One region of the Arthrobacter sp. UCD-GKA genome, then DNA from elsewhere that is predicted to be linked to it. Evidence: riboswitches for the same ligand, from Rfam matches in the RefSeq annotation. Region 1 holds a riboswitch; each other region holds the start of a gene.
The links. Region 1 has a riboswitch for glycine ahead of gcvP (aminomethyl-transferring glycine dehydrogenase). Riboswitches for the same ligand answer to the same signal wherever they lie in the genome.
Positions count from the first base shown of each region.

Region 2: it holds a riboswitch for glycine, as region 1 does, so the genes downstream of both, BLJ79_RS10710 (hypothetical protein) here and gcvP (aminomethyl-transferring glycine dehydrogenase) in region 1, are expected to answer to the same signal.
Region 3: it holds a riboswitch for glycine, as region 1 does, so the genes downstream of both, BLJ79_RS08840 (DUF5058 family protein) here and gcvP (aminomethyl-transferring glycine dehydrogenase) in region 1, are expected to answer to the same signal.

Region 1 is NZ_MOLR01000022.1:2,454-13,152, reverse strand. Features, by position in the region: partial or broken gene glyA (serine hydroxymethyltransferase) at 1-669, opposite strand, end outside; gene gcvH (glycine cleavage system protein GcvH) at 666-1,046, opposite strand; gene gcvT (glycine cleavage system aminomethyltransferase GcvT) at 1,133-2,245, opposite strand; gene gcvP (aminomethyl-transferring glycine dehydrogenase) at 2,284-5,121, opposite strand; glycine riboswitch at 5,300-5,400, opposite strand; gene BLJ79_RS22080 (hypothetical protein) at 5,569-6,153, opposite strand; gene BLJ79_RS22075 (CPBP family intramembrane glutamic endopeptidase) at 6,318-6,938, opposite strand; gene BLJ79_RS22070 (NADPH-dependent F420 reductase) at 7,274-7,909, shown strand; gene BLJ79_RS22065 (VIT1/CCC1 transporter family protein) at 8,040-8,771, opposite strand; gene BLJ79_RS22060 (SGNH/GDSL hydrolase family protein) at 8,824-9,600, opposite strand; gene BLJ79_RS22055 (hypothetical protein) at 9,752-10,024, shown strand; gene BLJ79_RS22050 (serine hydrolase domain-containing protein) at 10,021-10,699, opposite strand, start outside.
Region 2 is NZ_MOLR01000005.1:242,360-253,058, forward strand. Features, by position in the region: gene BLJ79_RS10690 (PH domain-containing protein) at 216-644, opposite strand; gene BLJ79_RS10695 (ArsR/SmtB family transcription factor) at 637-1,626, opposite strand; gene BLJ79_RS22895 (hypothetical protein) at 1,720-1,956, shown strand; gene BLJ79_RS10700 (YkvI family membrane protein) at 2,169-3,293, shown strand; gene BLJ79_RS10705 (hypothetical protein) at 3,421-3,822, shown strand; glycine riboswitch at 4,021-4,118, shown strand; gene BLJ79_RS10710 (hypothetical protein) at 4,276-4,482, shown strand; gene cycA (D-serine/D-alanine/glycine transporter) at 4,538-6,022, shown strand; gene BLJ79_RS10720 (hypothetical protein) at 6,077-6,940, opposite strand; gene BLJ79_RS10725 (LLM class flavin-dependent oxidoreductase) at 7,035-8,057, opposite strand; gene BLJ79_RS10730 (M14 family zinc carboxypeptidase) at 8,700-9,776, shown strand; gene BLJ79_RS10735 (MFS transporter) at 10,098-10,699, opposite strand, start outside.
Region 3 is NZ_MOLR01000004.1:556,096-566,794, forward strand. Features, by position in the region: gene BLJ79_RS08830 (zinc-binding dehydrogenase) at 1-671, opposite strand, end outside; gene BLJ79_RS22365 (IclR family transcriptional regulator) at 805-1,548, opposite strand; gene BLJ79_RS23540 (hypothetical protein) at 1,879-2,043, opposite strand; glycine riboswitch at 2,594-2,684, shown strand; gene BLJ79_RS08840 (DUF5058 family protein) at 2,856-3,605, shown strand; gene BLJ79_RS08845 (hypothetical protein) at 3,634-4,377, shown strand; gene BLJ79_RS08850 (amidohydrolase) at 4,493-5,725, shown strand; gene BLJ79_RS08855 (NAD(P)-dependent alcohol dehydrogenase) at 5,830-6,927, opposite strand; gene BLJ79_RS08860 (Lrp/AsnC family transcriptional regulator) at 7,123-8,013, opposite strand; gene BLJ79_RS22855 (hypothetical protein) at 8,012-8,248, shown strand; gene BLJ79_RS08865 (MFS transporter) at 8,235-9,584, shown strand; gene BLJ79_RS08870 (amidohydrolase) at 9,587-10,699, shown strand, end outside.

The sequences.
Region 1 (10,699 bases):
GTGCAGCCCCGCGGCGACCAGGCCCGCGAAGTGCGCCATGTCCACGAACAGGTACGCCCCGACCTTGTCGGCGATCGCGCGGAAGCGCTCGAAGTCCAGCTGGCGCGGGTAGGCGGACCAGCCGGCGACGATCATCTTCGGGGAGTGCTCGATGGCCAGGGCCTCGACCTTGTCCATGTCCACCACCAGGGTGTCCTCCTCGACCCCGTAGGGGACGATGTTGTAGAGGCGCCCGGAGAAGTTGATCTTCATCCCGTGGGTCAGGTGCCCGCCGTGGGCCAGGTTCAACCCCATGATGGTGTCGCCCGGGCGGATCAGCGCGTGCATCACCGAGGCGTTGGCCTGCGCGCCGGAGTGCGGCTGCACGTTCGCGAACGCCGCGCCGAACAGCGCCTTGACCCGCTCCAGGGCCAGGGTCTCCACGACGTCGACCTCCTCGCAGCCGCCGTAGTAGCGCTTGCCCGGGTAGCCCTCGGCGTACTTGTTGGTCAGCACCGAGCCCTGGGCCTGCATCACGGCCAGGGCCGTGTGGTTCTCCGAGGCGATCATCTCCAGGCCGCGCTGCTGGCGGGCCAGCTCCGCGTCGATGCGCTGCGCGATCTCCGGATCAAGCGTCCCGATGTCCTGCGTCAGCGACGCAGGGGCAAGGGATTCGTAAACTGCGGTCACGCTACATCGCCGCCGTTGGCGGAGGCGTAGTCGGCTGCCGAAAGCAGCGGACCTTCCTCGGTGACCTCGACGGTGAACAGCCAGCCGGCGCCGTACGGGTCTTCGTTCAGGATGGCCGGGTTGTCGATGGCTTCCTGGTTGACCTCGACGATGGTGCCGGTGACCGGTGCGTACAGGTCGGAAACCGACTTGGTCGACTCGACCTCGCCGCAGGTTTCGCCGGCGGTGACGGCGTCGCCGACCTCGGGCAGGTCAACGTAGACGACGTCGCCCAGTGCGTCGGCGGCAACCTGGGTGATGCCGACCTTGGTCGGGGTCGAGGCGTCAACCCATTCGTGCTCGGCCGAGTAACGAAGGGATGCGAGAACCTTGCTCATGGGGGTGTTTCCTCTCAAAGAATGTGGGTAAAGAAGTTAAGCCGGTTGATCGGTGGCGGGACGCGTCGCGCCCGCCACCGACAACGTTACTTGGCTCGGGTGTAGAACGGCAGCGCGACGACCTCGAAGGCCTCCGGCTTGCCGCGCAGGTCGACATCGACCTTCGCGCCGATTTCGGCGTACGCCGGCTCGACGTAGGCCAGGGCCACCGGGTAGCCCAGGGTCGGGGACGGCTGGCCGGAGGTGACAACACCGATCTGGGTGCCGTCAACCGAAACCGGGTAGCCGCCGCGGCCTGCGCGACGGCCCAGGCCCTTGAGGCCAACGAGCACCTTCTTGGCGCCCTCGGCCTTGATGGCTTCCAGTGCCGCCCGGCCCGTGAAGTCCTCTTCCTTCTTGAAGGAGACGATGGGGCCAAGGTTGGCCTCGAACGGGTTGCCTTCGAGGGACAGCTCGTTGCCGTACAGCGGCATGCCCGCTTCCAGGCGCAGCGAGTCGCGGCAGGCCAGGCCCGCGGGGATCAGCCCGTGGTTGGCGCCGGCGGCCATGAGCGCGTCCCAGAGGGCGGGTGCCTGGTCGTTGGGCAGGTACAGCTCGAAGCCGTCCTCGCCGGTGTAGCCGGTGCGGGCCAGCAGCACGTCGAAGCCGGCCACGGTGGCCTCGTCCGCCGCGTAGTACTTCATGTCGGTGACAAGGCCCTTGGTGGACTCATCGACCAGTTCGTGCAGGATGGCCTCGGAGGCCGGGCCCTGCACGGCGATCAGCGAGGTGTCCGCCGAGGCGTCGGTGACGACCACGTCGAAGCCCGCGGCGCGTTCGGCCAGCGCCGCGGCAACCACCGGGGCGTTGCCGGCGTTGGGCACCACGAGGAATTTTTCCTCGCCGCGGCGGTAGGTGATCAGGTCGTCGATGATGCCGCCTGCTTCGTTGCAGATCACCGAGTACTTGGCACGGCCCACGGACATCACGGCCATGTTGCCGGCCAGCGCGGAGTTCAGGAACTTCGCCGCCTCGGGTCCCTCGACCCAGACCTCGCCCATGTGGGAGAGGTCGAACAGGCCGGCGGTGGCGCGCACGGCCTTGTGCTCGGCCAGTTCCGAACCGTACTTCAGCGGCATGTCCCAGCCGCCGAAGTCGGTGAAGGAGGCGCCGAGTTCCGCATGCTTGGCATGCAGGGAGGTTTTCTTCGGGTCGCTCATCAAGCTACCTTTCGTGAGGTAAATCGAGTGGTCGTGGACTAGTTTTCGAAGGCTTCGGGAGCCGGGCAGGAGCAGATCAGGTTCCTGTCGCCGCCTGCGCCGTCGATGCGTCCCACGGCCGGGAAGTACTTGTCCACGCGCAGCGCACGCACCGGGAAGGCCGCCTGCTCGACGGTGTACTTGCGGTCCCAGGCGGTGTTGACCACTGCGGCCACGGTGTGCGGGGCGTTGCGCAGCGGGGAATCCTCGATCGCGAAGTCCCCGGCGAGCACCTGTTCCATTTCGCCGCGGATGGCGACCATGGCCTCGATGAAGCGCTCGATCTCGGCCAGGTCCTCGGACTCGGTCGGCTCCACCATCAGGGTGCCGGCGACCGGGAAGGACAGGGTCGGGGCGTGGAAGCCGAAGTCGATCAGGCGCTTGGCCACGTCCTCGGCGGTGACGCCGGTCTTGTTGGTCAGCTCGCGGAGGTCAAGGATGCACTCGTGCGCGACCAGGCCCTTGTTGCCGGTGAACAGGATCGGGAAGTGCTCGTTGAGGCGCGAAGCGATGTAGTTCGCCGAGAGGATCGCGGTCTTGGTGGCGTCGGTCAGCCCGTCGCCGCCCATCATCGCGATGTAGGCCCAGGAGATCGGCAGCACGCCGGCGGAGCCGAACATGGTGGCGACCACCGGCACGCCGTCGCGCATCGAGTAGGTGCCCGAGGCATCGCCCGGCAGGAACGGGATCAGGTGCTCGGCCACGCCGATCGGGCCCACGCCCGGTCCGCCGCCGCCGTGCGGGATGCAGAAGGTCTTGTGCAGGTTCAGGTGGCTTACGTCGCCGCCGAACTGGCCCGGCTGCGCGAGGCCCACCAGGGCGTTCATGTTGGCGCCGTCGATGTAGACCTGGCCGCCGGCCGCGTGGACCTTGTCGCAGACCTCGCGCACGTCGGGGTCGTAGACCCCGTGCGTGGACGGGTAGGTGATCATGATGGCCGAGAGAACGTCCTTGTTCGCTTCGATCTTCGCATCCAGGTCGGACGCGTCGATGGATCCGTCCGCGGCGGTCTTGACCACGACGACCTTCATGCCTGCAAGCACGGCGGAGGCGGCGTTGGTGCCGTGTGCCGAGGCGGGGATCAGGCAGACGGTGCGTGCGTCCTCGCCGTTGGACTGGTGGTAGGCGCTGATCGCGAGCAGGCCCGCGTATTCGCCCTGCGAACCGGCGTTGGGCTGGATGGAGACGCCCGCGTAGCCGGTGATGGTGGTCAGGCGGCCCTCAAGGTCGGTGATCAGTTCGCGCCAGCCCTCGGTCTGGTGCTCCGGTGCGTACGGGTGGATGGAGGCGAATTCCGGCCAGGAGATGGATTCCATCTCGGCGGTGGAGTTCAGCTTCATGGTGCACGAGCCCAGCGGGATCATGGTGCGGTCCAGGGCCAGGTCGCGGTCCGAGAGGCGGCGCAGGTAGCGCAACATCTGGGTCTCGGACTTGATGGTGTTGAAGATCGGGTGGGTCAGGTAGTCGCTGGTGCGCTGCACGGCGGCAGGCAGCTCGAAGCCCTCGGCGGCGAAGGACTCGCCCTCGATGCCGAAGACCCCGGCGATCGCGGCAACGTGTGCGCTCGTGGTGGTCTCGTCGGTGGAGATGCCCACGGTGGTGGAGTTGACGCGGCGCAGGTTGATGCCCGCGTCCTCGGCCTTGGAGATGACGATGTCGGCGTTCTCGACGGTCACCTGGACGGTGTCAAAGAACGACTCGGCGGCCAGGCCCAGTCCGGAGCCGGACAGTGCGGTGGCGATGGCGCGGGCGTGGTTGTGGGCACGCTGGGCGATGCGCTTGAGGCCCGCCGGACCGTGGTACACGGCGTACATCGAGGCGGTGATGGCCAGCAGCGCCTGCGCGGTGCAGATGTTGGAGGTGGCCTTCTCGCGGCGGATGTGCTGCTCGCGGGTCTGCAGTGCCAGGCGGTAGGCCGGGGTTCCGACGTCGTCCTTGGACACGCCGACCAGGCGACCGGGCAGCTGGCGCTCCAGGCCGTTGCGCACCGCCATGTAGGCCGCGTGCGGGCCGCCGAAGAACAGCGGGACGCCGAAGCGCTGGGTGTTGCCCACGGCGATGTCGGCGCCCTGGTCGCCCGGTGCGGCGATCAGGGTCAGTGCCAGGATGTCGGCGGCGATGGTGACCATCGCGCCGCGTTCCTTGGCCGCGGCAATGATGCCGGAGTGGTCGATGACGGCGCCGTTGTTGCCCGGCTGCTGCAGCACGATTCCGGAGATCTCGCCCTCGGGCAGGCCCGCGGTCAGGTCGGCGATCTCGACCTCGAAGCCCAGTGCGTCGGCGCGGCCCTGGACCACTGCGACGGTCTGCGGGAAGAGGTTGGCGTCCAGCACGGTCTTGGCGGAGCCCTTGGCCTTGTTGGCGCGGCGCATCAGCAGCACGGCCTCGGCGACAGCGGAGGCCTCGTCAAGCATGGAGGCGTTGGCGATCGGCAGCGCGGTCAGGTCCATGACCATGGTCTGGAAGTTCAGCAGCGCCTCGAGGCGGCCCTGGGAGATTTCCGGCTGGTACGGGGTGTACGCGGTGTACCAGGCCGGGTCCTCGAGCACGTTGCGCAGGATCACCGGCGGGGTGTAGGTGTCGGAGAAACCCTGGCCGATCATCTGGGTCTTCATGACGTTCTTGTTCGACAGTTCGCGCAGCTTGGCCAGGGCCTCGGCCTCGGTCAGGGCGCCTGGCAGGTCAAGGGGTTCGGACTGGCGGATGTCGGCCGGGACGGCCGTGTCGACGAGTTCGTCGAGGGAGGAATAACCAAGCTGCGAAAGCATGGTGTCGATGTCGCTGCCCTGGGGGCCAATATGGCGGGCGACGAACTCAGCGGACGGGGTCACGGTCATGGGGAACTCCATTGGGTCATCGGCGTGCGCGCACACCGAACGAGCTGCAAGTTCCTCCCCGACCCTGTTGCTGTGACCTGAGAGTTTCCGCGACGCACCGGACTTGGTAGTCGGAACGTGCTTGCACCTTCGGTGAGCAGCACCGCCGAAGGGCGATGTTGCTACTTTCCAGAGTTGCCTCTTCGCGGCGGTACGGGGGCCTGAGAGTTTCCCGGGGAGGAATTGCTCCTACGGCGCCCGACCAACTTTCGCTGTACGGGACTCTCCCGCCGCATGTCAGTGGCTGTGCCTCTTTCGAGGCACGCCTCCCATCCTACCGGCGAAGCGTGAGCCAAACAACACGGGTCGCCCCGCTTCAGGTCAGAACCGCCTTTCGGGCTCCGTCAGGGAGTTTTCGGGCTTTCGCCCGATACCGTCCACCGCCCCTCGCAGGGACGGAGGTTCCCCTCAGCCCTCTTCCCCGTCGTCGAGCAGGCAGTTGGGCTTGGCCTCGAAGCGCGGTCCGACGTCGATCGAATATGGAATGCCCCACTGGTTGTCATAGCGCACGCGCACGGCACGCAGTGAGGACTCTTGGCTCGCGTCGACGGGTTCAAGCGCCATGATGATCGAATGATCGGTCCGGTCGTCCAGGGTGGCCGGCAGTTCGGTGCGGGAAAGCCACGTGGCCTGCATTTCCGGATCGCCATCGCCCACCGGGTACTCCCATGCGCCAAGTTGCACACCGTCGTGCTGGATGCCCGTTCCGGCAAGTGCATAGTTCACCGGTGCCACCAACGTGAGCGCCCGCACCCGGAGCGAACTCCCGGGCTTCACCTCGATCCACGGAGTGGTCAAGACGCCCGGAGCCACCCCGGGGGCCGCGGTGCTGTGACAGGTCAGGTTGCCTTGGCCGTGCCCTGCCACCGGATCCAGCATCCGGTACCCCGCCCAGCCTGCGGTGGCGACCACTGCGACAAGCACTCCGATGGACGCGGCCGTCCGCGGACGGCTCCGGAGGGTGCCCGCATCCTCAGGGGTCAACCTTTCCATCGTGACGCCTCCTTGGCTGGACGGGACCGGCGCTCCGACCTGCGGTGCGGTTGTTCAGCCCATCCTAGGTCCCGCCTCCAATGCGCGCCACGCCGGTAGGGGAACCCGGTTTCGGGCCGCCATGTTCCTTTCGGTTCCGGGAACCCGCGGAGCCATGCCAGGCATCACATTCCGGGCGGTATATAGAGGTTCATGAAGACAAAGACCGACAGGTTCCCCACATCAACCAGGCCATGGGACAGCATGGAAATACGCAGGCTGCCCGTGGCCCGGCGCATGCAGGACCATGCCAGGCCCATCACGAACAGCGTGGCGTAGAGCACCACCGATCGGTTCCCGATGGAGAAGACGCCCCACATCAGCGGGTGGCCGGCCACGAACAAGACCGTCGAGTACAAGGCGATCACCCAGAACGGCCAACAGCGGCCGGCATCCAGGAGCGCACCGCGCCAATACACTTCCTCAAAGACCGGGTTGACCAGTGCAAAAGCCAATACCGAAACGAACACCCCGGGATACTGCGCCACCAAGCCGAGATTGAGTGCAAGGATCCCCGCCAGCGGGAACAGCCCGAGCAGCAGGCCCACGATCCACACCCAGGCCGGGCGCCTGGCACTGCGCCGAAACCAAGCCCGACGCTGCCCTGCGTCGGTGGTCATGGCGAGGACCGCTGCGATGAGGCCCCAGTAGACGGCGGCCACCCACAGCCACGCGGTCCCGGCGTTCATGTCGGCAGCGATGCGCGCGACCAGGTGGCCGACGCCGACGATGGCCAGTGGGCTCACCAGAAGCACCAGGCGCCTCGCTCGCGGACCGGGAAGCCCCCGTCCGGCACGGGCGAGACCGGTTTCGGCAGCCGCTGTGCTTTTTTCGTCTCCAACCATGCCCCAAGCCTCCGCAACGATCTGCAAAACTGTCAACCATTGCCCACGTCAGCCAGGCTTTTTCGGCCGCAAGCCCGCGCCGCCCAGGCGACGGCAACGGCTCTCCCAAAACCTCCGTGAATAAACACTTGACACTTCAACCAAAAGAGGCGTACCGTAATACTTGAAGCTTCAACCATACGGATTGAGACCACATGAAAAACTTCCTCGCTCGACTCTTCGGAAAGAAGGCAGCAATGTCCATCGACATCAGCATCATCGGAACCGGCAACATGGGACGCGCACTGGCGGCCCGCACCCTCGCAGCGGGCAAGAACCTTCAGGTCCTGGCCCGCGACACCGAGGCTTCGGCCACGCTCGCCGCGGAGCTCGGCGGTGGCACCACCGGCGGAAACCTCACCGAGGCCCCGGCCGGACGAATCGTCGTCCTGGCGCTGCCCTTCGACGCCGCCAAGGAATACGTCGCGGCCCAGGGTGCCGCCCTCGATTCCAAGATCGTCATCGACATCACCAACCCGGTGGACTTCTCGACCTTCGACTCGCTGACCACCGCTGCCGGCAGCTCGGCTGCCGAGGAAATCGCCGCGCTGACTTCGGCCACCGTCGTCAAGGCCTTCAACACCACCTTTGCCGGCCCGCTGACCGCCGGTTCGGCTGCAGGCGAGCCGCTGGATGTCTTCATCGCCGGCGAGGATTCCGCCCGCGCCGAGGTAGCCGCATTCGTCACGGCGGCCGGCATGCGCCCGATCGAGGTCGGCGGCCTGCACCACGCCCGGGAGCTCGAGGGCTTCCAGCTGCTGGTCATGGCCATGCAGGTCAACCCCGCGCTGCCCGATTTCAATTGGGGCACCGCGCTGAAGATCGTCGGCTGAGCCGGACCCGACCACACATGTCAGCAGCACTGCGGGGAGCCCGGCCACCAGGCCGGGCTCCCCGCGGCGTTCCACCACCCAAACCCCCGCAGATCCAGTCCGGACCCGAAGCAAGTGCACCGAGCGGCAGCTACACGATCCCGGCAACCCCCAGCCAGGAGCCGATGGCGAAGGTGACCACGAGCGCCGCGGCCCCGCCGATGAGCACCCGCAGGGTCGGGCGCAGCATGGGTGCCCCGCCCAGCCTGGCGCCAAGCGCGCCGGTGATTCCCAGCGCCAGCATCACGGCAATGAACGTCACCGGGATCTTCAGGGGCCCGGGCAGGAACACCGCGGTGGCGAAGGGCAGTGCGGCCCCCACCGTGAAGGACACCGCGGAGGCCACTGCGGCGTTCCACGGGTTCAGGACCTCTTGCTCGTCGAGCTGCAGCTCGGCATCAAGGTGCGCTGCCAGCGCATCATGGGCGGTCAGTTCGTGGGCCACCCGTGCTGCGGTTTCCGGGCTCAGTCCCTTGGCCTCGTAGAGCCCGGTCAACTCCGCCAGTTCTTCCTGCGGCATCTGGGCCAGCTCGAGGCGTTCCTTCTCGATGAGTGCCTTTTGCGAGTCCGCCGAGCTGGACACCGAGACGTACTCCCCCAGCGCCATGGAGATCGCCCCGCCGATGGCAGCGGCCGCCCCGGCCGCCAGGATCGGCCCGTTCGCCGTGGTGGCGCCGGCAACACCGACCACCACGGCGGCTACCGAGACGATCCCGTCGTTGGCGCCCAGCACCCCGGCGCGCAGCCAGTTGAGGCGTTCGGCCACGCCCTGGTTGTGCGGTTCGTCCTCGTGTTGTCCCTGCGGTTCCTGCTGCCCGTCCATGCCCACCAGCAAAGCACCCTCGATGCTTCTTGGCCAGCGGCACGACCTGCGGTTACCGGACCCGCGGCACCGGCAGCGAAACGTAACGCGGGTACCGGGCGGACAGGTTGTCCCCCGACGAGGTGCCGGTGAGCCGGCGCTTGACCCACGGGGCCAGGAATTCCTTGGCCCAGGTCGCGTCCCCACGCAGCTTTTCGGCCCGTGACTGCACAACCAGCGGCGGGAGCTCGGGAAGCTGGATGTCGCTGTCCTGTTCCAGGACCCCGAGTACCTTCCTGGCCATCAGGGTGTGTCCGGCGGTGCCCATGTGCAGGCGGTCGGTGGCCCAGTAGCGCCAGTCCCGGAATTCGCGCCATCGCCAGTAGTCGGCGATCACCGCCCCGTGGCGCTCGGCGATCTCGCGCACGGCCTCGTTGTAGATGGCGGTGCGGCCGCGGGTTTTCTCGAAGATCGCCGAGCCGTTGGAATCGAACCCGGTGAACAGCAGCAGCGAGGCGCCGGTTGCCGCCAGCTGGCCGACCGCCTCCTCGTACCTGGACATCATCGAGTCGATGTCGACGGCCGGGCGCAGGATGTCGTTGCCGCCCATGTACAGGCTGACCAGCGTCGGGCGCATGGCCGTCGCCACGGGCAGCTGTTCGGCGATCACCTGCCCGACCTTCTTGCCGCGGATCGCCAGGTTGGCGTATCCCCAGTCCGGGTCCGCACAGAGTTGCTCGGCCACCCTGTCGGCCCAACCACGCACCCGGTTCGGACGGTTCGGATCCACATCGCCCATGCCCTCGGTGAACGAGTCGCCCAGGGCCAGATATCGTTTCGAAAATTCCACGACCCCAGCGTATCGCCGGCACCGGTCTTGTCCCGGCACCGCGGCGACACGCTGCGCAACACCCGGGCGCCCACCCTCGTGGACACGACTCACCGGCGGCGCTGTGCCGGCACACAGCGCGCACCTAGCCAACGCGCGCACGCTGGAAAACATGAAGGCCACAAACCGTCGCAATACCCACCGCACGAACGGGCATCCCGCCAGGAACGTCATCGGCCACGGTGCCGAGCCCCTGGGCATGCCGGCGCACACGCCCGAGCCCGGGGCGCATGGCAGCGGTCCGGTTTCCGTGGGCCCGGGGACCTACGAGGTGCGCTGCGACGTCGTGCCGACCCACCAGGGCCCCGGCCCCGCGCAGATCCCCTGGCTCGAGGAGATCCGCGGCGACCAGCACCTGCACGATTCCTACTCCGGGGTCATCTAACCGGCCAGCTGCACCTGGCGGGCCAGCACGCTCAGCTGGCCGCCGCGGGACCCGGTCCCGTTCGCCTCGGCCCGTGCCGGGACGTAGCCCAGCGCCAACCCGTAGGCCGGATCCGCGTAGCCCAGCGAGGCGTTGGCCCCGTCGTGGCCAAAGGCCCGCGCGGATCCGAAGTCGTTGTTCGCGTGGGCCTTCATGAACCCGATGCCGAAGGCCCCGGGGTACCCGCCGGCCCGGTCCAGCCCGAACACCCGGTCCTGGGTGACCTGCGCGATCGTGGCCTCGGTGAGCAGCGGCGCATGCTCGTCCCCGGACTCGTCGACGAAGCCGGTGCTCACCGCGGCGTAGAGCTTGGCCAGCCCGCGGGCGTTGGCCACCCCGCCGATCGCCGCCAGCCCGGCCTCGCGGATGGCGCGCACATTGGGCACGTCCATGATCTCGAAGCTGGGCCCCTTGGGCCCGTCGAATCCGCCGGTCGAGTTCAGGGCCAGCCCCATCGGGGAGAACGGGTCGATGAAGGGTGCCGGCTCGCCGTTGGCGCCCTTGAGGACCGGGCGGAAGCGCGGTTCCAGTTCCTCGGGCAGGCCCAGATGGAAGTCGATGTCGTGCGGGGCGCGGATGCGGCGCTCGAAGATCTCCTGCAGGGATTCCTGCGCGCAGCGGCGGGCGAGTTCCTCC
Region 2 (10,699 bases), on a different contig from region 1:
GAATCACCGGAAAGGGTATCTGCGTCCCGAGGTTCCGGTCGGTCGGCAAGCACAAGGCTTGTGGCCGTGCGGGAAGAGGGCAAGGGGCTCCGTTGGTTGGTTCGGTGGGTTCTTTCTTTCAATTCCAACGAACAACGCAACCGATTCGATGCCGGCCTCGGCCTGTGAGTTTCCGATTAATGGCAAAGACCGGACCACACCAAGGGCGCGTTGCGCTACAGAACGTGGGAGGCGACGAGCTGTGAGAGCGCACGCACGTCGACCTTGCCCTTGAATTCGAGACGGACCTTGCCCAGGGAACTGAACCACAAATCCAGCTCGGCATCGAGGTCAAAGGTCCCGGCGGTCTCCACTGAAAACGCCTGGACCTTGGAATACGGCAACGAGGTGTAGTCGCGCTTCTTGCCCGTGAGCCCCTGGATGTTCACCGCAATGAGCCTCTTGTTGGTGAAGACCACGTAGTCGCGCGCTCCCTTGAAAGCGGCGAGCTGTTCCTCGCCCTGGACAAAGAGGGGGTGACTTCGCCCGCCACGTCCCCGGGGCCGCACGGACTGAGCTTGAATACGGAGGCGTTGTTGAAATCGATCATGCCCCGACCCTACCCAGCCGGAGTGACAAGCCGGGAGCGACCCGTTGCTACGCACGGGCCAGCAGGTCCTCGCCCAGGCCTGCGCGCCGATAGAAGACCTCGCGGCCGGCGCGTATGGTGTCGGTGAGCCCCGAAGCCTCCAGCACCTTCAGATGTCCATTCACAGTTCCTGCTGCAAGTTCCAGGGCGCAGGCCAACTGGGTGGTGGTCATCGGGAGGTCGAGCTGGGCCAGGATCGTCGCACGCGTGTGGCCCAGCAGCTTGGCCACGGGTGAGTCCTTCACCTGGCGGCTGTTCTCCCACAGCCGGCCAACCCCGCGCGGGGCGTAGGTGAGTGTGGGGACAAATGGTTCGACATCCAGGACCAGGGTGCGCGGCCAGACGAATGCGCTGGGCACCAGGATCAGCCCGTTGCCGGGCGCAGCGTGGTGCGAACCGTCGCAGTTCGCGGTGACCTCCAGCCCGTAGCGGGTGCCCCGTACGCTGGGGTGCAGGGTATCGAAGACCTGGTGGATACCGTGTTCTGCCAGCAATGCCAGGCGGTAGTCCAGATCGGCCAGCAGCATGGAGCGCAACCGGGGCCAGAACGGCTCAAGTGCCGTCTCCCAGTACCAGCGCAGGGCGTCGACCAGACGAGTGGCTCCGGCCGTCGGATCGTCGCAGAAATCGCTGATCGTCTCCAGCCTGGATTCGTCCCGCTCGACCGCCATCAGGTAGCTGAGGTCGCGGACCCAGAGCTCCGGCGGCACGGCGGCGACCGCCGCGAGCCCTGCCTCGAAGGTGTCCTGCCGCAGCGGGGTGGGCGTCAGGGAATCGGCAATGAACCCGGTGGAGCGGATCAATGTGGTGAGTAGTTTCAGGTGGTCTTGTTTCGCGGGGTCCCTCGACGCCAGGATGCGCGAGGTCGCCTCCGTGATCCAGGGTCGGTGCAACCGGGTTCCGAGCTGCAGGGCGCGCATGCTGGTGACGGTTTCCCACAGGGGCGAGACGGTGAAACGCACCCGGGTCAGGTCCTCGGCCGACAGTCTGATCTGCATGACACCGAGTCTAGGCTTGCGGCGGTGTCGAGGTAAGGATTCGGAAATGGCCGAATGGTGGTCAGGCGGTGCCGGTCGTTTCAGGCTTGATGCATGGCTACTTCAACCGATGCCTTCAATGTCCAATCAGCCTTCGACAACCGTGCAGGTGCCCGCCATCGGGCCAGAAAACGTACCTCTCGGACGACCGCGGCAGCCCATGCGGCTCCGCGCCGTCGACTGGTCTTCGGCCCGCTATTGGTGTTCTCGCCACGCCAGGAGGAAATGCTGCGGGAAAACCGAGAACGTGCCTGGCTCGAGCTTCACTCGGTGGTGGCTGGGCGGTTCTGACCAGCGGCATCGGTGCCGAAGAACTGCACCGTGTCCTCAGTGACCCAATGCCTCCCAGCCCAAAGCCAAGCTCAACCGGTGTGAGGCCCGTCATATTACTTTCGTTTGTTGACTAGGTCACATCTGAGACATATCGTTCTATGGAAATTGATATATCAGGGAGCGGCGCATCTTTGGTGGCGTCGGCGAGAACCACGGGAGACAACAGCCACATGCCACAAAAATCCCCCACCAGGGCGCATCTTGACACCGTCGAAAAGGCGAGCTTCCTTCGCGTCCTCACCTATGCCGGAGCGATCATCGCGTTCCTCATAGGCTCCGGGTTCGCCACCGGGCAGGAGATCCTGCAGTATTTCACTTCCTACGGATACTGGGGCGTCTTCGGCACCGGTCTGCTGGTCCTGGTGCTGATGACCTATGTGGCCGTCGAATTCTTCGTGGTCGGGCAGGCGAAGAAATTCGACCGGCCGTCGCGGATCTTCCACTACTACTGCGGCAAGCATCTGGGGACCTTCTTCGACTACTTCTCGATCCTGTTCGTTTTCCTGAGCTTCACCGTGATGGTCGCCGGCGCCGGCGCCGTCTTCGAGGAGCACTACGGGATGTCGCGATACGTTGGCGGCATCGGACTGGCGGTGGTCGTGGGCATCAGCGTGTGGTTTGGCCTGAAGTCCCTGGTCGATGTCATCGGGAAGATCGGTCCGGTGATCGTTGTGGTCGCCATTGCCCTCGGACTGTTGGGAATCTTCCGCAACCCGGGCGGGATCGCGGAGGGCAACGCCCTGCTTTCGGGTCTTGATTTGACCCAGGCTTCCACGAACTGGTTCATGGCCGGCCTGTCCTACGTGGGTTTCTGTATGCTCTGGCTCGCGGCCTTCCTGACCGCGCTTGGCAAGACTGCACGCAACCGCAAGGAGGCGTCCTCCGGGGCCCTGGCAGGGTCGATCGCGTTTTCGGTGGCCTGCATCATTGTTGGCCTGGGCCTGCTGGCGAACATTGTGCGAGTCGGCGGGACCGAGATCCCGATGCTCGTGCTGGCCAAGGACGTGAGCCCGGTCCTTGCCGCCGGGATTTCCGTGATGATCCTCGCGGGCATCTACACGACCGCGGTGCCGTTGCTGTGGACAGTCTCCTCGCGCTTCTTCGCCGACAAGACGCCGCGCTTCAAGTACCTGACCATCGCGCTGGCAGTGGTTGGCACAGTGATCGGCCTGGTCCTGCCGTTCTCCCAGATGGTCAACATCGTCTATGTCGTCAACGGCTACGTCGGGATCCTGTTGCTGGTCCTGATGCTGGTCAAGACCGGCACGCGCCTGGTGCGGCGCCAGCCGCTGTGACCCGGCGCGGCCGTCCGCTCCGGCATCAATGCCGGCCTGCGTCCTTGGCCTATCGTGTTCGTCTCGAGTCGGTTGGGCTGGCCGCGCGGGGCGGTGCGAGTGCCGGTCCGGCGATCGAGGAGGAAACATGAACGGCGTTGACTGGAAATCGGTTCCCGTGGCCGCTCCACCGCCGGGAGCGGTCGAGGTGCCGCGCAGCGATTTCGGGTTCCTGGCCGTTGCCGGAATCCTCGAGTTGGGCGTGCCGGGTGCGGTGTACCGGTTGCCGCGCGAGGCCGGGGACGGGGCAGGCGCCGAACGCGTCGGGGACTCCCGGGAGATCGCGACCACGCTGGCCGATGCCGGCATCCCGGGTCCGGCGGATCCGCTGGCCGACTGCTGGTTCATTCTTCGTCCGTCATCCATGCCCACGGAGGGCTTCTGGGATGCGCTGGGGGAAGCCGAACCATTGCGCGGGCGGAACCAGACCCGGCGGGGGTGCCGCAGCGGCCTGCATGCGGCGTTGCAGGTCCTGAACTCCAGCAGCTAAACGACCGGCCAACGGACCGTGGCTGTTGCACCCATCGCTGACTTGGCTTTTTGGCTCATGTGACGGCCGCAGCCGCGGGGTGGGCTCTTTTTCGGGGGCGCCGCGACATGTTTCGCGGGCGATGACACAAAAGGCTTGTGAGTTGCACCACAGGCCACTGCGCAGTAAGTTATGACTGCAATCACAAAATATCGCCGTTGACACGTGGCGGGAGAGATCCGTCCGCGCCTTGGACGGGCGCCGTAGGAGCAATTCCTCCCCAGGAAACTCTCAGGCCCCCGTACCGCCACGAAGAGGCGAATCTGGAAAGAAGCACGGTCTGGTCCGTGCTCACCGAAGGAGCAAGTCCCGATCCCCTTGCGGACGGGATGGAAACTCTCAGGTACGTCAACAGATTGGGGAGGATCCAAGAACAGCGCGGACCCGTCCGCGCGCGATTCGGGAGTTCCTCCAATGACGCCAACCACCCACGCCACTGCCCGGTCGCCCTTTGGTGCGCCCGCCGGCCTGCACCGTGAATCCGCGCTGCGGTCCCCCGGGAATGCCGAGCACCGCACCGCAGGGCACTCCTGCAAGCGCACCGGCCTGGGAATGGTTGCCTCGGAGAACAACGCGAAGTCCTTGTTCCAGGGCATCGCGCCCGTCGGCGAGAACCGTTAGGGAATCGTCCATGGCACGCCACCGAAGCACCGGCACCAATCTGGAAGGCAACAGCATGAGCAAGAACAGTTCCGCGCCCCACCTCGAACGTGGGCTCTCCAACCGCCACATCCAACTGATCGCGCTCGGCGGTGCCATCGGCACCGGCTTGTTCATGGGATCCGGCAAGACCATTGCGGTGGCCGGGCCCTCGGTCATCTTCGTGTACATGATCATCGGCTTCATGCTCTTCTTCGTGATGCGCGCGATGGGCGAATTGCTGTTGAGCAACACCAACTACAAGAACTTCTCCGACTTCGCCGGGGACATTCTGGGCCCGTGGGCCGCCTTCTTCACGGGGTGGACCTACTGGTTCTGCTGGGTGGTCACCGGCATCGCGGACGTGGTGGCCATCTCCCACTACGTCGCGTTCTGGTGGAAGGACCTGCCGCTATGGATCCCCGCCGTGGCCTGCATCCTTCTGCTCGTGGCCCTCAACCTGCCCAGCGTGAAGAACTTCGGCGAGACCGAGTTCTGGTTCGCCCTGGTCAAGATCGTCGCCATCGGCGCGCTGATCGTCGTCGGCCTGGTCATGGTCATTACCGGCTTCGAGAACAACGGGGCCACTGCCTCCTTCGCGAACCTCTGGAACGACGGCGGGATGTTCCCGACCGGCTTCATGGGCTTCGTTGCTGGCTTCCAGATCGCCGTGTTCGCGTTCGTCGGCATCGAGCTTGTCGGTACGACCGCGGCCGAGACCAAGGACCCGGAGAAGACCCTGCCCAAGGCGATCAACTCCATTCCGATCCGCATCCTCTTCTTCTACGTCGGTGCCCTGGTCATCCTCATGGCCGTCCAGCCGTGGAAGCTGTTCAGTGCCGCGGAGTCCCCGTTCGTGGGCATGTTCGCCCTGGCCGGCCTGGCCGGCGCCGCAGGCATCGTGAACTTCGTGGTGCTCACCTCCGCGACCTCCAGTGCGAACTCCGGCATCTACTCGACCTCCCGCATGATCCACGGCCTGGCCGAGGAGGGCGACGCCCCCAGGGGCTTCGCGAAGCTCTCCCGCACCAAGGTCCCGCGCAACGCGCTGCTGTTCTCCTGCATGTTCCTGCTCGCCGGCGTGGCGCTGCTTTACGCCGAGGGTGGCGTGGCGGAGGCGTTCACCCTGGTCACCACGATCTCAGCGCTGTGCTTCATGTTCGTCTGGTCGATCATCCTCATCAGCTACCTGGTCTACCGCAAGCGCCGCCCGCAGCTGCACGTGGCCAGCAAGTTCAAGATGCCCGGCGGAACGTTCATGCCCTACGTGGTGCTGGCCTTCTTCGGCTTCATCCTCTGGGCACTGACCACGCAGGCTGACACCCTGGCCGCGCTGCTCTTCACCCCGATCTGGTTCGTGGCACTGGGCATCGGCTACGCGATCCTGCGCTCCAAGCCCAAGCACGCCGAATTGCGGGCGTTGCACCAGGCCAAGGTCGCCCAGGAACGCATGCTTGCGGCATCGTTCAATGCCGGTGGCGCGGTGCTGGAGGCGGATGTGAAGGAGCCCGCCGCGAAGTAGCGGTAGCATTCCGGTCCGCGCCGGGGCCGTTTCCCGTGGGGGGCGGCCCCGGCGTCATGCGGCCGCGTGCCGGCCCGTCCCGGTTTCCGGGGCGGGGACGGGGTTCCAGGTCCTTCGGGTCTCGAGGTACCAGAAGTACAGGAAGAGTGCGATTTCGTACCACTCGACGAAGAAGACCGCCTGCCTGACCCCGAGCGCGGCCAACACGGCCCATGCCACCACGCCCAGCGCCATCAGGACCAGCAGCCCCGCATAGTGGCCAGCCCGCCCGCCGCTGGTGTCGGTGTCACCAAGCCTGCTGCTGCCCAGGTGGCTGGCGATCGCGATGCCCATGCTGGCGAGCAGAAGCAGGGCTGCGGCAAGGTGGACGCCGACGAAGTCCTTGCCTTCGAGCGTCCGCCACAGCAACAGCACCAGGAACCCCGCCAGCAGCAGCGTGCCTGCCACGGCCAGCCACCGTGTTTCCGTGCGTTGCAGCAATGAGCGCGACGACCAGCTGCGGGTCTTCCACTCCAGCCACCCGAATGCCACCGCCACGACCAGCACCGCAACCACGGAGACCTGGATCGAGCGGATGAGCTCCCGTGCCGCGGCGGGGTCCAGGGTGCCAAGGGTCTGGCCCAGCCCGGCGGGGACGAAGGCGACGAACATCGCGTAGAAGCCGGCGAGGTTCAGCGCCTGGTCCTCCAGCGGCGGTCCCTTGTAGACCACCAGCAGCACGCCGGTGGTCACCATCATCGCCACGAACAGGTTCCTGGCCGGGCCGATGTAGTAGGAGCTGATGGAGTCCCCGATGCTCCCGGTCCACCAGGCGTACAGGGCGATGGCCACCAGGAGCAGCAGCGGAATGACCAGGAGCATCAGGCGCAGGTAGCGCAGCGTGTCCCGGCCCTGGTTCTCGTCGACAGGAGTGTGCATGCCTGATTGTGCAACAGCAAATACCCTGTTGGCTAGGGCGGGGACGCGCCGGCGCGGGGCAGTTCCGCCTCGGTCCCGCGCGCCGGCGGCGGGATCAGCGCCAGCCGAGCTGGGGCGCCACCTGGGTGAGGATCGCTTCGATCACGTGGGCGTTGTACTCGACGCCGAGCTGGTTCGGGACCGTGAGCAGCAGGGTGTCCGCTGCGGCAATCGCCTCGTCCTGGGCCAGTTTCTTGGCCAGCTCGTCGGGTTCCCCGGCGTAGGACTTGCCGAAGACCGCGCGCGTCTTCGCATCGATGTTGCCGATCTGGTCGGAACTGTGGCGGTCGCGGCCGAAGTACTGCCAGTCCCGCTCTTCCGTCAGCGCGAAGATGCTGCGGCTGACCGAGACCCGCGGCTCGCGCTGGTGGCCGGCTTCCTTCCACGCTTGGCGGTAGAGCTCGATCTGCTCGGCCTGCTGGACGTGGAAGGGCTTGCCGGATTCGTCGTCCTTGAGCGTGGAGCTTTGCAGGTTCATGCCCAGCTTCGCGGCCCATACGGCCGTCGCATTGGAGCCCGAACCCCACCAGATGCGTTCGCGCAGGCCCTCCGAATGCGGTTCCACGCGCAAGAGTCCCGGCGGGTTGGGGAACATCGGGTTCGGGCTCGGTTCCGCGAAGCCCTCGCCCGTGAGCACCTCGAGCAGGCGTTCGGTGTGCCGCCGGCCCATGTCCGCGTCGGACTCGCCCGCCGCGGGGGAGAAACCGAAGTGGCGCCACCCGTCGATGACCTGCTCGGGCGAACCGCGGCTGATGCCCAGCTGCAGCCGTCCGCCCGAGATCAGGTCGGCGGCGCCGGCATCCTCCGCCATGTAAAGCGGGTTCTCGTAGCGCATGTCGATCACCCCGGTGCCGATTTCGATGCGGCTGGTCCGCGCCCCGATCGCGGCGAGCAGGGGAAACGGGGAAGCGTGCTGCGCGGCGAAGTGGTGGACGCGGAAGTAGGCGCCGTCCGCGCCGAGCTCCTCGGCCGCCACCGCGAGGTCGATGGCCTGCAGCAGCGCGTCGGACGCGTTGCGCGTGGCCGAGGACGGGTGGTCGGTCCAGTGGCCGAATGACAAAAATCCGATGTTCTTCACAACGGTGGCCAACGCGCCGGCACAGGTTCGTATTCCCGTGGTATTTGACCGTGGTGCTTGACGATAGCAGCAAGAAGTCCCCGGTCCGGCGACGGGCGGCATGCCGGGCATCTCCAGGGGAGGCCAGGCCACGGCGCTGGATGCGCAGGATTTCCTGCGGCCCTACGGGAGTGTCCTGGTAAACGGCGATGAGAGTTGTATTGCCACAGGTCAGATATCGGTTTTCGTGTTGGCTTTTGTATGGCCTAAGTCGTTTTCTGGCGTCCCCGAGGCGAATTTCCGATCGGCGGAACCACGGTCGTGGAGACTGGGGGTGTTCGGCACTGTTGTACCGTCCGAAATGGAACCCTGATGACCTTTTCAGGCATCGCCCCCATGAGCTAGGTGAATTTTTGCCTCTGCGACACATTTAGGTCCTACAACTTCCTGCAACGCCGATGCTTCGTTTGGCCTCGATTCACACGGTTCTCTTAACGCACGACCGAACGAATACGAAATAGTTAGCGAACTCCCGCTAGAGCTCGGTCGCCGAATAGGTATGGCCAAGTCGGTCCTTGTTTTGCCGATCCCCATATGGTTTGGTGGTGTATGTCACAGCAGGATTTGGGGATCCGAACCAGCCACAAGGAGAACAGCATCCCGATGTCCAGCCGTAATAGCTACCTGTCACCTTCAGCCTTCAAGAAGCTTGCCTGCACAGCCGCAGCTTCCGCCCTGTGTCTCGGGTTGGGCCTCGCTCCCGCGCAAGCTGTGGGAAACGGACCCAATTACCAGGGTAATGAGACCATCAATACCTCGATCCTGCACACCTACGACTCAATGGTCGAGGAACTGCAAAAGCAGGATGCAAAGCAATCGGCATTGGAACTTGAAGTCATCGGCCAATCCGTGAAGGGGCGCGACCTCTTCCTTGCCAAATATGAGTCGGATCCGGCCAATCCAACCATCTTGTTCCTGACGCAGCAGCACGGTAATGAGCAGCTGACCACCGAAGGGGCCCTTGAGGTCATCAAGCACCTGGGCACCGGACGCATGAAGGGCACGCTGAAGGACATCAACGTTTTGTTCGTACCGATGCTGAACCCAGATGGTGCCATGGGAGACGTGGACTTTGACCTGAGTGACTACATCGCTTCCGGCGAACGGCACTTGACCCGCTACAACGCCAACAACGTCGACATCAACCGCGACCACGTGGCCAAGACGCAGCCGGAGATCCAGGCACTGCACAACAACGTGCTTGCAGCCTACGACGTTGACTACATGATCGACCTGCATCACCAGGGCACCCGATCGGCAGTGGACGGCAACCTGGTATCTGGATCCATCCTGTACCCGACCACGCCAGATGTGGACGAGCAGGTGCGCGAGGGCTCGAAGCGCTTGGGCTCCATCGTTTACCAGAACGTCGACCCGACCGGATGGGGACATCTGGGCAAGTACGTGGGTGGGACGGCAAATACGATTGCCCGCAATGGAATCGCTGCGGAGTATGGCATCTCCACGTTGCTCTTCGAGATGCGCGGCATGAGCGACCACTACAATCCGGGCTCCGTTCTGGGACAGAAATCCAATGGATACCTGCGTCAGCAGACCATCGTGACCCTGGAAAGCGTTATCAAGGCCGTCGCGGACGGGTCGGTTGAAACAGCTGACACGTCTTTCTGGGATGTCCTGCCCGAACAGCAGTACTTGCCGGGCGAAGAATCGGACGAATAAGCACATCCGGCAAGGGCGGTGAACGGTTGTCCGGTTCACCGCCCTTTGCCTTGTTCTAGGAAATCGGATGGTGGGCCGCAGTTATGCGCTTGCACCCTGAAGTCTGGAAACGATACGGGGTGGGCGGATGCCAAATGCACTTATTTCAAGAATGTCCGCCAAATTGAGGGTCACTGGCCTATCAGCATAGTCCTGCGGCAAAGAGCTGGGGGCTCGTCAAGCGCCTGTTGTTGAATAATTGCTGCCTTGGTCTTGGTTGCCCGTCGGCTGCACCGAAAGCCGGTTCCAGGAGAGAACATGCTGCCCTGTCGTGGCTTCTTGCTATTGCCGTTCGGAGAGCCGCACGGCCAACAGCGAACCGATGCTGAAGGCGAGGGTTGCGGCGAGCACCAGGAACAGCGGCATGGTCCAGGATCCGGTGGCGCCGTTCAGCCACCCGGCCAGCGGCGGGGCGCAGGTCGCCGCGAGGTATCCACTGCCCTGGATGCGGGCCGACGCGGTTGCCACGTCGGCATTGTTGTGGGCGACCCGGGGGATGATCGAGAAGATCGCCGTGAACCCGCCGCCCTGGGCCACCCCGCCGATGAGGGCCCAGAGCACGAAGTGCTCGGGGGCGGCAAGGAGTCCGATCGGCAGCGCGGCCCAGCACAGGGCGATGACGGCCGTGGCGATCCAGAGTTTTGTGCGGGAGGCCAGCAACGGAACGCCGAACGCCCCGACGACGGCCGCAATCTGGAAGAGGGAAGCCGTTGCGCCGGAGGAGGCCGGAGCCAGTCCGCGGGTGTCGGCCAGCAGCAGGGGCAGCCAGGCGGTCGTGGCGTAGTAGGCGGCGGACTGGCCGCAGAAGGCCAGGACCAGCAGCCCGACGACGCGCCGGAAGCGGGTCCGGTCGGCCGATCCGCGTGCGGTGGCGGCCAGTGCGC
Region 3 (10,699 bases), on a different contig from region 1:
GCACCTAGCTCCCGCGCTTTATCAAGTTTCTGGTCGTCGATATCGGCAACGATGATGGGGTAGGCGCCGACTGCGGCTGCCCCAATGACTGCCGAAAGTCCGACTCCGCCGGCACCAACAATAAGCACGGATTCACCGGCAGCATGCGGCATACCGTTGAGTACCGTACCCATGCCAGTTACGACGGCGCATCCTACGATTGCCGCAATGGCTGAAGGAACTTCCTTAGGAACCTTGATGAGGGATTCTTCGGAAACAACGCACTCTTGCGCAAAGCAGGAAACACCCATGAGGTGATGGACAGCCGTGCCATCATGATCCAAGCGAGAACCGCCGCGCAGCAAGCCATTAGTGACGGCGTGGATCTTGCCCAGAGTGCAAAGCGCCGGACGACCAGAAGAGCAGTATTCGCAGGAGCCGCATCGAGGTCGCCACGTCATGATTACCTTGTCACCAACCGCCACGCTTCGGACCCCGTCTCCAAGTTCTTCGACAATCCCAGCACCTTCATGCCCCATGACAATCGGCGTCTTACAGGCCAGATCGTTCTTCATATAGTGAAGGTCGCTGTGGCATACGCCTGCTGCCTCTATCCGGACCCGGACTTCCCCAGGGCCCGGCGCGCTAATGACCAACTCGGTCACCCTCAGGGGCACATTGGGCTCTGTCATGACTGCGGCTTTCACAAACGACTCCTCGTAACGATTTTGTCGCTCGTGACGTTTGTCACGGCGACTAGGAAATAGCCTGTGATCACGTGTCGTTGAAGTCAAAAAATCGTCCCACTCAGTGGGACAGGTAATGCTAGAGGCTTGCCCAGTATGGCGTAGCCCGCACCTGACGGTTCAAGCCGAGCGTCGCGGCATGAACAGCCGGCCCCACTATGCGCATATCAACGCTACCTACCGGTGCGGTGATTGAGATTACTGCGAGCGCCGTTCCATCGCTTCGAAGGATTGGGCTCGCCGCACATGATAAACCTCCATGGGACTCTTCAACCTCGTAGGCAATGCCATCTCGGCGCGTACGTTCCAATTGGGCGGCCAATTCTTTTGGATCGACGATGGTCCGAGGCCCGATTTTTGTGAGGGCGCTACTGAGGACCAGTTCTTGGACTTCCGCGGCCGAGTGGGCCAATAACGCCTTGCCTCCAGCAGTGGCATAACTGGGCACCCTCCCGCCGATTCGTGAGGGAATACGAAGCTCTCGGTGCTTTCCGCGGAGGATCTCGATATATACGACATCCAAGCCATCAAGCACGCCAAGTTGCACTGTCAGACCAGTTGCTTGCCGAAGATCAGACATGGTGGCCAAAGCCAGTCGGCGCAGGTTCTTGGGCTGTTGTGCCCGTTCCCCCAATTCAAAACACTTCATGCCAATCTGGTATCCGGACTCGGTGTGGGCAACGAAATCATGCCGATCAAGGTCCACGAGTATCCGCGCGACAGTCGCCTTGGGCAGGCCCGTACGACGCGCAATTTCCGAGCCCGTCAACACCGGGTCATCAACATTAAACGTCTCGAGGATGACACCAATGCGATCGACCATCGAGACCGGTACCTGAGGGAGAGAAACAACCATGCGAATTATTATGCGTCTTACTCAGTGAGACATGCAACACAAATGAGCGAGGCGGCAGTTGTGTTTCTAAGTCCATTGAGGCGGATAGATCCTGCTGAGAAATTGATCATCATCTGAACACCAGCATTCATCGCCCTCTCGTTGAAACGAATTTAGCGGCAGCCCAGATAGCTTCAACACTGCTGAAGGGGTACGTTGCTGATAGCAACACTTGACTGCTCACCCAGGAGGGCATCTGCGATACGAGGCTTGGGAAATATCGTGCCTAGCAAGGCTGAGAGTAGGTTCCTCCGGCGCCTATTTGTGGTCGTTCTCGGTCAGTTCGATGACGAAGGTGCGGCGCTCGGTGATCAAGGCCTCGCGCATCACAAAGACCTCGCCTATGGCCATGCGTAAGACCTCGCCGGAGAACTCGGTCATCACCACGTCGTCCCCTTCGACAAAGCGCACTATGAGCAGCACTGGCGGTCCACTGAAATCGGGGCTTGAGATCGCGGGTCGTAGACTTCCTTGCCGTTGAGCCGAAAGTGGCCGAAGGCCCTCCACTCAGTGTCGCCGGTCAGGCACGAGAGGATTTAGGCGTGATCCGAATTGTTTAATCCGTAGATGTACTTCCTGGCGGTGTCTTTGTTGGCAGACATATTTAAAACCGCCGGGAATCGGGGTGTGGCGCTTCGATGGGCATCCGGCCCCGGTGTGCGCATCCGGTGATCGATAACAAGTGGACAGGCGAGGCCGCCATGCATTTTTTCAAGGCTAACCACCGGTTCATCTCGATGGAATGCTTGTCCGCCCGAAATCCATTCGATGCGCGAGGTATCTTCCGGAGCACCGCCCTCCTTACTCGATTGCAGGCGGACGAGGTTGGCTCCTTAGGCCATCGATGACCAGACGCAAAAATATTGATTCACGACTGCTTGGTCGGGAGAAACAAAAGAGCCACTGTGACCCGCGTCAAGTATTCTTGGTCGCACGCGGAAAAGCATCCGCACACAACTGAATAGTCTTCCGGTCACGCGCGGCTGGAGAGTCCCGGACACCACTCGGGCACCGAAGGGGCAAGCACCCGCAATCTCTCAGGTACCAGGAACAGCCGCGTGAGGAAACTCTGGAGAGCAGCCGCCGGGACCGGTGGCTCACCGACGAAGCACGCCGGTGCCATGGGGCACCGGTTTCACTTTCAGGTTCAGGACAGAGCGGGCACGGTGGCACCGGCATCACCCAGGGCCCGCATGCACCGCACTGACCCCTTCGATGAACGGTAGAACTCCCCCATGCACGTACCTGCCATATTGCCCGCCGCTGCGGACAGCAATTCCACGGACATCCTCGCCATAGCCAATTCGCCAGTCCTCTGGGCTTGTGCTGTCGGCGTCTTCCTGGTCATCGTCGTCCAGTCCGTCATCTATATGAAGGCCGCACGGATCGCTGCACCCCATGTCGGGATGAGCCATGCCGAATTGAAGACCAGCTTCCGCGCCGGCGCCATCTCCGCGCTTGGCCCCTCACTGGCAGTGGTCATGGTTGCCGTCGCCCTGCTGACGGTCTTCGGCACCCCCGCGGTGCTGGTGCGCATCGGCTTGATCGGCTCGGTGTCCTACGAGACCGCCGCCGCGGCAATCGCAGCCAACACCGCCGGAGCCGAACTCGGCGGGCCGACCTACACGCAGGCCGTCTTTGGCCTGGCCCTGGCCGCCATGAGCCTGGGCGGGGCCATGTGGATGATTGCCACGCTCATCCTGACCCCGCTGCTCAAGAAGGGCGACTCCGCGCTGCGCAAGGTCAACCCGGCCATCATGCTCGTGGTCCCGGGTGCCGCCATGGTTGCCGCCTTCATGGTGCTGGGAATCGGCGAACTGCCCAAGTCATGGATACACGTGGTCGCCTTCGTCTCCTCGGCCGCGATCATGACCGGTCTGATGGTCATCGCCAAGAAGGTCAACCGGCCCTGGATCAAGGAATGGGCCCTGGGCATTGCCATCATCCTCTCCCTGGCCATCACCTACGCGGCCACCCGCCTCTAATCGCAGCCAAGATTCCCAGGAGCACATCATGCCTCAGGCAACAGAAATCCACCAGGCGCTCGGCGCCTTCGACAAGACCACTTCCCGCTGGGGCCGGATCACCATGATCATTGGCCTGTTCTTCTCGCTGGCCGCCCCTGCCTACCTGGTCTTTTTTGCCGGACTGGACATCCAGGTCTCCGGCATCATCGCCGCCTTCGGTGCGCTGGCCGCGGTCTTCGGGGTCATCTGGATCGTCGAGCCGCTGACCTACTTCCCGATCCTGGGCGCCTCGTCCATGTACCAGGCGTTCATGATCGGCAACATCTCCAACAAGTTGCTGCCGGCGGCCATGATCGCCCAGGCCACCATCGGCGTAAAGCCCGGCACCCGCAAGGGCGAGCTGGCCTCGGTCGCCGCGATCTGCGGTGCCGCCACCGTCCACCTGGCCTCGCTGTTCATCTTCGTCGGACTGCTGGGCACCTGGCTGGTCAGCGTGATTCCCACTGACATCGTCCAGACCATCCAGTTCTACATCCTGCCCACCGTCATGGGCGCCGTGGTCGTGCAGGCGATCGTGAGCCAGAAGGCACCGCGCTCGGCGCTGATTGCCTTGGTCGTCTCGATCATCGTGGTCTCCGTGGCCTTCTTCTTCAAGCCCTTCGGCCTGTTCTCCACCGCTGTCGCCGTGATTGCCACGGCTGTTCTCGCCTGGGTGCTGCGCGACCGCAAGACCCTGGGGACACCGGAGGACGTACCGGTGCATGCAACCCCCGAGGGGCCGGTCTACTGACCGACGCACTCGGCTGCCCGGACCGGCCCGAGACCGAGCGCATCCACACCACAGTTACCGGCGGCGGCACTCCCGGGTGCCGCCGCCCCACCCAAGAGCAAGGAAACAACGCCCGATGACGAACACCATCCCGCCGGCCCTGGCACTGACCGAGGACTCGACCGCGGAAATGCACGAGACCTACAAGTACCTCCACGCCAACCCCGAGCTGTCCATGCAGGAACACCGGACCGCCGACTACCTGGCCAAGCGCCTGGAAGACCTCGGGCTCGAGGTGTTCCGCTGCGGCGGCACCGGGGTCGTGGGCATCCTGCGCAACGGCGAGGGACCGGTCATCGGCCTGCGCGCCGACACGGACGGGTTGCCGGTGCTCGAAGACACCGGGCTGGACTACGCCAGCACCGCCACCGGCTTCCTGGATGACGGCACCGAGGTCCCGACCATGCACGCCTGCGGCCACGACACCCACATGGCCACCGCGCTGAAGACCGCCGAACTGTACGCCGCCGCCAAGGACGCCTGGGCCGGCACCATCGTGTTCGTGCTGCAGCCGGGCGAGGAAACGGCCGCCGGCGCCAAGGCCATGGTTGAGGACGGATTGTGGGACAAGGCCCCCAAACCGGAAATCATGTTCGGCCAGCACGTGATGAACGGGCTCGCCGGCACCGTGGAGATCATGGGCGGTGCGGCCATGACCACCGCGGATTCCTTCAAGGTCACCGTCTACGGCCAGGGCTCCCACGGATCGATGCCCGAGCGCTCCATCGACCCGATCGTGCTGGGAGCGGCCATGGTGTTGCGCCTGCAGACCATCGTTTCGCGCCAGGTGGCCCCGCAGTCCGCCGCGGTGGTGACCATCGGGTCCTTCCACGCGGGCCTGAAGGAAAACGTCATCCCGGACCGTGCGGTGTTCACCCTCAACGTGCGCACCTTCGATCCCGAAGTCAGGGAGATCGTGCTGGGCTCGATCCGGCGCATCATCGCCGCCGAGGCGCAGGCCTCCGGCGCCCCCGCACCGCTGATCGAGGACATCTCCCACTTCCCGCCGCTGTACAACGACCCGACCGAGGCCGAGAAGCTTGCCGAGCAATTCCGTGCCGAGTTCGGCGAGGAACGCGTTCGCCAAGGCTCGCCGGTCATGGGCAGCGAGGACTTCGGCGCCCTTGCGGCGGCGATCGATGTGCCAAGCGTGTTCTGGTTCTTCGGCGGCAACGACGCGGCGACCCTGGCCGCCGGACACCCGCCGGCCAACCACTCGCCGTTCTTCGCCCCGGTCATCGAGCCGACGCTGAGCACCGGCGTGGCCGCAGCTGTCCGCGCGCTGTTCTCCAAGGTCGGCAAGAAGTAGCGTTACGGCGCCAAGGTGGCCAAGAGGCCCCGGAATCAGCCCGTCCGTGGACGGCGCTGGTTCCGGGGCCTCGCGGCGTATTTGCCGGGTGATTGCGTATTCTCCTAGAACACGATGACCGGTTTCAGCGTCGACCCATCCGCGGAATCGGCGAAGGCCTGGTTGATGTCTTCGAACTTGTACTTCTTGATCAACTTGTCGAAGGGGAACATTCCCTGGGCGTGCAGGCTGATCAACCGGGGAATGAATTCCTTGGGCACCGCGTCGCCCTCGATGACCATGGAAACCTTGATGCCGGTCAGCAGCAGGTTGCCGATGGCGAACGGCGCCTCGGTGCCCAGCTTCGCGGCACCGACGAGGGCGCCGTGGCCGCGGGTGGCCAACGACTGGGTCATCTGCGAGAACACCGGGGGTACGCCGGTGGTGTCCAATGCGTAGTTGACGCCGCCGCCGGTGATCTCCTTGATCGCCTCGACCGGGTCGACTTCCTTGGAGTTCACGGTGTGGGTGGCTCCCAGCTCCTTGGCGAATGCGAGGCGCTCGGGCACGATGTCCACCATGATGATGGTCGTGGCTCCGGCGGCCTTGGCGGCAAGCATGCCGGCCATGCCCACGGCCCCGGTGCCGAACACCGCGATGGAGGATCCGGGCTTCGGTTCCAGGACGTTCAGGACGGCACCGGCGCCGGTCATGATCCCGCAGCCCAGGGGTCCGAGGATCTCCAGCGGCACGTCGTCGGGAACCTTGACCGCACCTCGGGCAGCGACGTTGGTGTATTCCGCGAAGGAGGACTGACCGAAGAAGTGCGATCCGATCGCTCCGTTCTGGTCCGAAAAAGTCTTCGAGCCATCGACGCGCTCGACCCCGAAGTTCCGGTCGTAGAAATTCACGCAATACATCGGGTGCCCTGCCAGGCATTGCTCGCACTGGCCACAAAAGGCAGGACCCATGACGACCTTGTCGCCCACGGAGAATCCCTGCACGTCCGAGCCAACGGCTTCGACGATCCCGGCACCTTCGTGGCCCAGGACCACCGGCAGCGGCACCGGGTACCACTGGTCGCGGATGATGGCGTCGGTGTGGCACACGCCGGAGGCGACGATCTTCACGCGGAGTTCATCGGATCGGGGCTCGTCGACCTCGATCTCACGGATCTCGAGGTCGGTTTCGGGGGCAATCGCCACTGCTGCTCTGGTCTTCATGTGTCTTCCCTTCAGGTCCTGCGCGTTCGAACGAACGCGCACGCCCACTGGGGGCTCGCGCGTCGCATCCCGCACGGCTTCGGTGGAACCATTCACTGGCGCGCAAGCGCCACGGCCCACTGCTCTCATGCTAGACCTTCGGCAGTGCGAGGCGGTTGGGACGGCCCGGAAACCACAGCTCAGAGGCACGACCACTTAGACCCTTCGTGCATAGTCTTCCTTGAGTACGTCCAGGTGCGACCAAGACACCGTGCGCTTGATTCCCGGCAGCCCACGCAGTTCCTCTAGCGAATCAAGCAGTGCTGCTGGCGACTGGCCCACCAGCGTTGCCACGGCATCGAACCTGCCCACCGTCTCGGCGGCGAATTCGATGTCGCTCGAGGCGCGAAGCAACTCGATCACCTCATCGTGCCCACCATTGATGTTCAGCCCCACGCCCATGGACAGCTGCCGTCCGTGTGCGCCGCGAGCCTCGACCGCACTGATCTTGATGATCCTCGCCTCCAGCAGCCTCTGGACGCGGGTGCGCACGGCGGTGGCCGACAGGCCCACGATTCCGGCCATCTGCCGGTAGCTGCTCCGCCCGTCGGCCTGCAGCAGCTCGATCAGCCTGGTGTCCATGGCATCGATCACCGCGTCGCCGGTGTACTTGGAGATGAAAAAGCCCTTGATGACCGAGGTGTAGATCAGGGTGTCGATCTTGGCCACCCCCGGCAACCGCCGCACGTCCGCCAGCCTTCGGTGCAGCTCCTCGTGGCTGGTCACCCTGAACTCGGCAATCAGGTCGTGGTCGCCGCCGACCGCCGAAACCAGCACCGAATCCGAATCTTGCACCAGTCCGTTGGCGATGACGCGCACCGGTCCCTCGGCCACGACCGAGACGTGGGCGATGACCCGCTGGCCCAGAAACGAGGGATCAACCGCCGCGATGACCCGAACCGTGCCCGAATCCAGCAGCTGCTGCACCCGTGTGGCCACCGTCGCCCGAGGCGCACCCAGTTCCTTGGCGATGTCGAGGAAACTGGCGCGGCCATCGAGCTGCAGCGCTCGGATGATCGCGGTGTCAATGTTTCGTGGGTCTTTCATGGCACCTTCACTTCTCAGGTATGTTTCGGATCTTGAACAAAAACTTCGTAATGACACATGGATCATTTTCTCTGGAACGCAAAAATTGATTGATCCATACAATAGCGAAGATTACCTCACAGAACACGCATTTATTGTGTTTGCCGTCACGCTTTTCCGTGGCTACAGTAGTCCGCATCACAGACAAGTTCTGGCTAGAGCTGGAAAAGGTGGAATCTCCCATGGAACAAAATAGGGCCGCAGTGAAAGAATTCAGTCACGCCCGTGCACGACGGGCCGGCATGGCCGCATTCGTCGGCACGGCTATCGAATGGTACGACTTCTACATCTACGCCACGGCGGCGGCCCTGGTCTTCGGGCCGTTGTTCTTCCCCGAGGCTGACCGCATGGTCGGCGTGGCCGCGGCCTTCGCGACCTACGCCGTCGGCTTTGCCGTCCGCCCGCTGGGCGGGATCATCTTCGGGCACATCGGTGACAAGTTCGGGCGCCGCCCTTCCCTGGTCATCACGTTGCTGGTCATGGGAGTATCCACCGCATTGGTCGGCCTGCTGCCCACTTACGCCAGCATCGGCGTCTGGGCGCCGGCACTGCTGATCGTCCTGCGTGCACTGCAGGGCCTGGCCGTGGGCGGCGAATGGGGAGGCGCGGTTCTGATGGCCGTCGAGCACGCCCCCGAAAAGCACAAGACCTTCTACGGCGGCTTCGCCCAGCTGGGCAACCCCGCCGGTGCCCTGATGGCCACGCTGATGTTCAGCGCCCTGACCTCCCGCGGAGACGACTTCCTGATGAACGGCGGCTGGCGCATCCCGTTCCTGCTCTCCTTCGTGCTGATCCTGGTGGGCTTCTGGGTCCGGAACCGTGTCGAGGAATCCCCGGTCTTCGAGGCCAAGGTCGAGGGCGCCGTCCAAGCCCTGCCGTTGAAGACCGCAATCGTGAAGAACTGGAAACCGATCTTGCTGGGCATCGGCCTGCTGCCGCTGTCCACCGGCGGATACCAGCTGACCACCACCTTCGCCACCGCCTACGGCACCGACCCGTCGGTGGGCCTGGACGAGACTCTGGTCCTCAACGCCCTGGCACTGGCTGCCTTGGTGGAGCTCGTGGCGACCCTCGGGGTGGCCTGGCTGGGTGACAGGTGGGGCCGAAAGCGCGTCATGTTCATCGGCCTGCTCGGCTCGATGATCCTGGTGATCCCGCAATTCCTGGTCATGTCCACCGGTCCCGAGTGGCTGCTCTTCGTGGCTTTCTGCGCCATGCGCCTGATGATGACCGCGACCTACGCGCCGATGGCCACCATCATGTCCCAGCTCTTCCCGCCGCAGGCCCGTTACACCTCCATCTCACTGTCCAACGGCATTGCCGCTGCCTTCTGGGGAGGGCTTTCCCCACTGGCTGCCACGCTTCTCTACGCCGCCACCGGTAGCATCTGGCCGGTCCTCGCGGTCTTCCTGGGCATGGGGACGCTGAGCATCTTCTGCCTGTACTTCGCACCGCAGCACCGTGACGAGGAGCCATACTCCGAAACCGCCGATGCCGCACCCGCCACCACGAACGAGACGATTGAGGCCTGACCATGAGAAAACTGCAGACCTTCGATGCACCGGCACGCACCTTCATCCCGCAGCTGGTCACCGCATCCACCATCCACACCATGGATGAGGCCGCCCCCGTCGCCACCGCGCTGCTGCTGCACGACGGGTCCCTGCTGGCCGTCGGCACCGAGGCCGAATGCCGCCAAGCTGCCACCAAGCTGGGACTTCCCGAACCACGCGTCCAGGATTTCGGGGACGCCACCGTGGTCCCGGGCTTCATCGACGCCCACGCGCACCCGCTGATGTACGGGCAGCTGAAGACCTGGGTCGACTGCGGACCGGAGAAGGCCAAGAGCATCCCGGAGATCGTGGCGTTGCTCAAGGAACGCGCCGCAGCGACCCCCAATGGGCTGCCGGTGCGCGGCTACGGCTACGAACAGACCAACCTGGTTGAGCAGCGCCACCCCACCGCCGCGGAACTCGACGCGGTAGCTTCGGACCGCGAGGTCTACCTGATGAACGCCTCGGGCCACGGCGGGGTCGTGAACACCTACACCTTCAAGCTGCACGGCGTCACCAAGGACACCGAGAACCCGGCTGGCGGCGAATTCTTCCGCGACGAGGCGGGCGAGCTCACCGGCGAGCTCTCGGATGCCGCCTGCAACATCCTCACCGGGCTGGAAGGCGTGAAGATCGGGCACCACGGGCCCAACTTCCACCTCGCAGACGCCCCCGAGGAACACCTGCGCCAGTTGCAGATCGCACAGGAGGGCTTCCTGGCAGGAGGGGTCACCACCGTGGGCGACGCCCAGGTCTCCCGCCGCGAATTCGACATGTACCTGCGCATGGCAAGCGCCAACCAGCTCAAGATCCGCGTGGGCATGTACCTGCTCTCGCACCTGTTGGACGAGGCTTCCGAGATGGGCATGCACGGGGCCTTCGGAAACGCTCAGCTGAGCTTCGCCGGCTTCAAGTTCTATGCCGACGGCACCCTGGGCGGTTGGACCGCCTACTTCCCGGACGGCTACGTGGGCGACCCCTGCCGCACCGGCCAGCTCTACCACGAGCCCGCCGAGTACACCGAGCTGATCGCGAAGGCCCACCGTTTGGGCCTGCAGACAGCCACCCATGCCCAGTCCCCCACCGCTCTGGAA